Regions from separate parts of the Paenibacillus kyungheensis genome, predicted to be linked through region 2. Evidence: a T-box and tRNA genes for the amino acid it is inferred to sense, from the RefSeq annotation. Region 2 holds a T-box; the other holds one or more tRNA genes.

Region 1 (3,410 bases), 2.0 Mb from region 2:
GTTTCTTGTTTAATTTTGTCCAGACGATACAATAACGTATTCCGATGGATATATAATTGCTTCGCAGTCTCACTAACATTACAATCCATTTTGAAAAAGGTTTCTAACGTAGCTACCGTTTCTTCATCATCCAACATATCGGAATAACGATCAGCTCTAGCTACAAAATCAGCACGATCTTCATCAGGAATCCGATATAATAAACGTTCCAAAGACAATTCCCACGGAAGATGAATATGATCTTTCACATGAAATAATCTACCCAAAGCAACGGTTTCCTTCAATAAAGAGACTTCAGATAATAACTTTTCACTAGGAATAATAGGCTTAGACACTCCAATATGGAATATACCTACCCATTCGCTAGCAATCAATTCATATAACCCTAACGAAAATTCCATCAGTATATCTTCTTCTGTATCTTCTATCTCTACATTAGCATCCCGACTACTACTTTGCTTGAGATCAGAACTATCTTCAATCAATTCACGATTCGTCAGAATAAACCACTCATTTTCAGATAATGGCAATAACAGTACTTCTCCACCAAAATAGCTATATAGCAACTTTTCTAACTCTTTGGTTGCTAATGTTCCTGTTTGTACACTATCAGCTACCAGTAGAAACGGAATCATCGAGCTGGTTAATCTTTCTTTCAAAAGGTATCCATTAGGAATACTCGCTTTTGACTGTCCGCTATCTAGTTGTTCCATCATCCAGGTACTTAACTCTTGTATCCCTTGTTCACGAATAGACAACGAAGAAGCATGATTTCCTATAGCCATAGACGCTGTAAAAGCAGGCAACAATAACTCTAACAACGATTTAAGCTTGCCTATGACTTGTTGATGATCACTATCTAGTAACTCTTGCGAAAGACTCGAATTACTTGGAGAAATAGCTTTCGGTTGAATCTGCCATAATGTGACTACAGTAAGATCCTGCTTCACAGCGATCCATCCACTTTCTTCTAGACCTGCTTGATACGTATCCGATGCCCAATCTTTCAAAGCCACAGACTGTTCTTCAATACGGTAATCTATGATTGATTCAATATGTTCTTTTAATGTACTCCAATGCATATCATAAATTCCTTCCATAGCTAGAATCGTACACTGATGGCTACCCTACACTATTAATCAGAAATAAATAAAATAAGACTACTCCCTCAAATTATACAAAAAAGCAGACAAAACAAAAAGCACCTTGCTTAATAGCAAGATGCTTTTTCATATGATGAGTCATGAAGGGCTCGAACCTTCGACACCCTGATTAAAAGTCAGGTGCTCTACCGACTGAGCTAATGACTCATATTAAGTTTAACGTAAATAAAACTGGTGGAGGCTGATGGATTCGAACCACCGAACTCGGAGAGAACAGATTTACAGTCTGCTGCGTTTGGCCACTTCGCTAAGCCTCCATAATGAACAAAAAAATGGTGGCTCGGGACGGAATCGAACCGCCGACACGAGGATTTTCAGTCCTCTGCTCTACCGACTGAGCTACCGAGCCATACTGTATTCATTACATTTTATTTAATTAAAAAAATGGCGGAACCGACGGGATTTGAACCCGCGATCTCCTGCGTGACAGGCAGGCATGTTAACCCCTACACCACGGTTCCAGGGTTATAATACATAGAAATAAAAATGGTGCCGGCGAGAGGATTTGAACCCCCGACCTACTGATTACAAGTCAGTTGCTCTACCAACTGAGCTACACCGGCATATGGTGGTGGAGATTGACGGGATCGAACCGCCGACCCTCTGCTTGTAAGGCAGATGCTCTCCCAGCTGAGCTAAATCTCCAGGATATGTATGGTAGCGGCGAAGGGAATCGAACCCCCGACCTCACGGGTATGAACCGTACGCTCTAGCCAGCTGAGCTACACCGCCACATTTAAAAACCAATCGTCATGAATTGCTATCCACTAAAAATTTATAAATAAGTTCTAGTGGCGGAGAGAGAGGGATTCGAACCCTCGCACCGCTAACGCAGTCTAACCCCTTAGCAGAGGGTCCCCTTATAGCCACTTGGGTATCTCTCCAATATTAAATCATATACAGACAGGTTAGTTGCTCCCTGAAAACTGAATCCGAAAACGAAAACATCGCGTGTTAGCTTATTGGATAAGCCCTCGACCGATTAGTATTGGTCAGCTCCATGCCTTGCGGCACTTCCACCCCCAACCTATCAACCTCGTCGTCTACAAGGGGTCTTACATACTGGGAAATCTCATCTTGAGGGGGGCTTCACGCTTAGATGCTTTCAGCGCTTATCCCTTCCGCACGTAGCTACCCAGCGATGCTCCTGGCGGAACAACTGGTACACCAGCGGTGCGTCCATCCCGGTCCTCTCGTACTAAGGACAGCTCCTCTCAAATTTCCTACGCCCACGACAGATAGGGACCGAACTGTCTCACGACGTTCTGAACCCAGCTCGCGTACCGCTTTAATGGGCGAACAGCCCAACCCTTGGGACCTACTTCAGCCCCAGGATGCGATGAGCCGACATCGAGGTGCCAAACCTCCCCGTCGATGTGGACTCTTGGGGGAGATAAGCCTGTTATCCCCAGGGTAGCTTTTATCCGTTGAGCGATGGCCCTTCCATGCGGTACCACCGGATCACTAAGCCCGACTTTCGTCCCTGCTCGACGTGTCTGTCTCGCAGTCAAGCTCCCTTATGCCTTTACACTCTTCGAATGATTTCCAACCATTCTGAGGGAACCTTAGGGCGCCTCCGTTACACTTTAGGAGGCGACCGCCCCAGTCAAACTGCCCACCTGACACGGTCCCTGTACCGGATCACGGTACGAGGTTAGAACTCAAATGCGATCAGGGTGGTATCCCAACGGCGCCTCAACCGAAGCTTGCGCTCCGATGTCTACGGCTCCCACCTATCCTGTACAAATCGCACCCCAGTTCAATATCAAGTTGCAGTAAAGCTCCATGGGGTCTTTCCGTCTTGTCGCGGGTAACCTGCATCTTCACAGGTATTAAAATTTCACCGGATCTCTCGTTGAGACAGCGCCCAAATCGTTACGCCATTCGTGCGGGTCAGAATTTACCTGACAAGGAATTTCGCTACCTTAGGACCGTTATAGTTACGGCCGCCGTTTACTGGGGCTTCGGTTCATAGCTTCGCTTGCGCTAACCACTCCCCTTAACCTTCCAGCACCGGGCAGGCGTCAGCCCGTATACTTCGCCTTGCGGCTTCGCACAGACCTGTGTTTTTGCTAAACAGTCGCTTGGGCCTTTTCACTGCGGCCCCCTCGTGCTATTCACACTACCGGGGCACCCCTTCTCCCGAAGTTACGGGGTCATTTTGCCGAGTTCCTTAACGAGAGTTCTTCCGCGCGCCTTAGAATTCTCTTCTCACCCACCTGTGTCGGTTTACGGTACGGGCACCTG
Region 2 (3,410 bases):
TTCAGTTGCTGCTGTTAATACGCCACCCATCGCTTCTACGATATAAGCTACTTCTTCTTTGCTATCTAGACGAGGGAAAATAGGGTCACCTTTAACAACAGTCGTACCTGCTGGAATCTGACCATACGTACGAATACTTTCCCAAGCGGTAAGTTCGCCTTCTGTAATCCCAAGTTGTGCCCAGATTTTTTTCGGTGCACGTGTTAAGAATGGTTGCAATAACACAGAAACGATACGCAAAGTCTCTACAAGATGATACATCACCGAATCCAATTGCGGTTGATTAGCTTCGTCTTTAGCAAGTACCCACGGTTGCGTCTCATCAATATATTTGTTAGTACGACTAATCAACTGACTGATCGCTGTTAGAGCTACAGAAAATTCAAGATTTTCAAACGCATTTTCTACTTTCTCGATTGTTTGTGCAGCGATATCTTCTAATGTTCCATCCACTTCAAGTAGACGACCTGGATAAGCAGGAATAGTACCACTACAATACTTATCGACCATAGCTACCGAACGATTAAGCAAGTTACCTAGATCATTCGCCAAATCTGAATTGACACGATCGACAAAGCTCTCCGGTGTAAATGTACCATCAGAACCAAAAGGTACTTCACGTAGCAAATAATAACGCAGAGAATCTAGACCATAACGATTGATTAAAGTTACCGGATCAACCACATTGCCTTTGGACTTGGACATTTTACCGTCTTTCATCAATAACCAACCATGTCCAAATACTTTTTTAGGTAATGGTAGATCTAGCGCCATCAACATAATCGGCCAATAGATTGTATGGAAACGAACGATTTCTTTACCTACCAGATGAATATCTGCTGGCCAGAACTTGTTGAATAATTCTGGATTATCTGTTCCATAGCCTAATGCTGTAATGTAGTTAGAAAGTGCATCGATCCATACATACACAATATGCTTAGGATCTCCTTTAACTTGTACGCCCCACTCAAACGTAGTACGGGAAACTGCCAAATCTTCAAGTCCCGGCTTGATAAAGTTATTGATCATTTCATTTTTACGGGATTCAGGTTGAATAAATTCAGGGTTATCTTGATAGTATTTCAATAGACGATCTGCATATTTGCTCATACGGAAGAAATAAGATTCTTCTTTAACCAATTCTACAGGATGTCCACTATCCGGACTTTTCCCTCCAATAACCTCGCCATCTGCATTACGCTCAATATCGACAATTTGCGTCTCTGTATAATAGGTCTCATCTGGAATACTATACCAGCCTTCGTATTCACCTTTATAAATATCACCTTGTTTGAGCAAACGATCAAAAATTTCTTGAACTACAACTTTATGGCGCTCTTCCGTGGTACGGATAAAATCGTCATACGAAATATCTAATTGATCCCACAATTTTTTGATTCCTTCTACTACACCATCAATAAATTGTTGTGGAGTCTGCCCTTTTTCTAACGCTTTACGTTCGATCTTTTGTCCATGCTCATCTGTTCCTGTAAGATAACGAACATCGTATCCTCTTAGGCGTTTGTAACGAGCCATCGCATCACCGGCTACAGTTGTATATGCATGACCGATATGCAATTTGTCGCTCGGGTAATAGATTGGTGTTGTCAAATAAAAAGTAGGTTTGGCTGACATTATAATTCCTCCTTAAATATGTTGAAATTGCTATGTTCTCATTTCCATATCTGGACGCAAAAAAGCCCCCGCCCCTATATGGGACGAGAGCATAGACTCACGCGTTACCACCCAAATTCTCTACTCCTTTACAGAAGTAGACTCTTTCAGTCTTTTGCAGACTGCCCATTAACGCTGGTTCACGCTGAAGCCTTACATATGTATACGTGACATATGCTTGACTACAGTTCCTCCTGGACCATATTCGATGACGCTAACCATACCGGTTCCCAGCTACTCCGGCTCTCTGTACTGGTGCATTTTTCATCTACTTATCCATTCACAGGAAATAATATTTGATGTTATGAATATACCGAACTTCCAAATCACCTGTCAAGCATTTTGCTGTTCCTGATTAGTGACTGAAGAAGATGTATCCTTCGATTTGGCAGGCGGTACAGGGTCGAATCCTCCTGGATGAAAAGGATGACATTTCCCTATCCGTCTGGCAGCTAATCCTACACCTTTGACGACACCATGAATATCAATTGCTTCTAAAGCATACTGAGAACAAGTCGGATAAAAGCGACATGTTGGTGGTTTGAGTGGTGAAATGAATTTGCGATACACATGGATCGGCGCCTGAACCGCACGACGACTCAATTTGCGCTTCACTGGCTTTTACCTGCAGGCTCATGAGTATCATATTCATGAGACATCAATTTAGATGGTTTGAGATGTAGAGTGGGACCTTCTTTGCCATCTCCAGCACCCATTTCTTGACGACAATCTTTACAATATCCAAACACTTCAAATTTGTGTTTGACCACTTCAAATTGTTCAGGCATATCTGTCATATCCATCGGGCAAAAAGCAATCGGATACGTTTTTTCACATTGTAAGCAGATCATATGATGGTGATGATGATCTTGACTGCAATGACTTTTAAATTTGACACCATCTTCAAAAACGATCTGTTCTAATACACCTAGCTCCTGCATCACACGCAAATTGCGATAGACCGTATCAAAGCTAAGCCCACTGTACTTTTTACCCATATAGTCATATACATCTTTAGCGGTCAGATAACCGGGAGCTTCTGCAAATAAACGTGCTAATGTGCGACGTTGATCTGTAATTCGCAACCCTTGTGCTGACATCGTATCGATGATTTGTTCTGTCGACAGCATGAGTTATTCCTCCTGTCCTAATCTATCTTTTATCGTTTACATGAATTATTGTATTATTCGTAATAATAACTATTATACAACATAACGGTGTGCGATGCGTAATTATTCGTCAAAAGTTTATGGCGATTACGTTACTAATTGAAGCGTATTGGAACATCATTACACATTTCTCCATCATGCCTTATTTGAACACAATCGTCAATTGATTCTAGTAAAAGTTAATGATTATATCAAAACAAGCAAAAAAGCCCGAATCAGTAAAAACTGACCTGGGCTTTTTGATAAAACGATTATTGTTTTTTAGCTGGCAATTGTGTGAATAACAAGTTGACTGGCAAGTTACTACCAGGCGCTGCTGTAAACCACAATTCTACTGCTTCTGTATCTAATGTTCCTGTACGATAAAGCACAACATTATCATTCGCTGTTGTTGCTGCACCGTTATTTTTAATTGCTGTGATTGCTCCATTTACATACATGTAACCAGAGTAACGACCACCACGAGCATTAAAGGAAATCATTGTGTTAGGTGCAACCATATCTAACTTGATTTTGTATAACACACCGAAGTTACCTGCGTTAGAAGCTTCAGTCATTGACAATGGA

The links. The T-box of region 2 lies ahead of metG (methionine--tRNA ligase). A T-box ahead of a tRNA ligase gene usually reads a tRNA of that ligase, here a tRNA-Met.
Region 1: it has a tRNA-Met gene. The T-box ahead of metG (methionine--tRNA ligase) is inferred to sense a tRNA for this amino acid. The anticodon was not compared.

Annotation. Positions count from the first base shown of each region.
Region 1 covers NZ_CP117416.1:128,467-131,876, reverse strand. The annotation lists gene PQ456_RS00585 (PucR family transcriptional regulator) at 1-1,082, opposite strand, end outside; tRNA gene PQ456_RS00580 (tRNA-Lys) at 1,238-1,310, opposite strand; tRNA gene PQ456_RS00575 (tRNA-Tyr) at 1,336-1,420, opposite strand; tRNA gene PQ456_RS00570 (tRNA-Phe) at 1,437-1,512, opposite strand; tRNA gene PQ456_RS00565 (tRNA-Asp) at 1,549-1,624, opposite strand; tRNA gene PQ456_RS00560 (tRNA-Thr) at 1,651-1,726, opposite strand; tRNA gene PQ456_RS00555 (tRNA-Val) at 1,733-1,808, opposite strand; tRNA gene PQ456_RS00550 (tRNA-Met) at 1,819-1,895, opposite strand; tRNA gene PQ456_RS00545 (tRNA-Ser) at 1,956-2,047, opposite strand; rRNA gene PQ456_RS00540 (23S ribosomal RNA) at 2,126-3,410, opposite strand, start outside.
Region 2 covers NZ_CP117416.1:3,416,441-3,419,850, forward strand. The annotation lists gene metG (methionine--tRNA ligase) at 1-1,635, opposite strand, end outside; T-box leader at 1,712-1,967, opposite strand; gene yidD (membrane protein insertion efficiency factor YidD) at 2,008-2,289, opposite strand; gene PQ456_RS14650 (Fur family transcriptional regulator) at 2,286-2,804, opposite strand; gene PQ456_RS14655 (stalk domain-containing protein) at 3,095-3,410, opposite strand, start outside.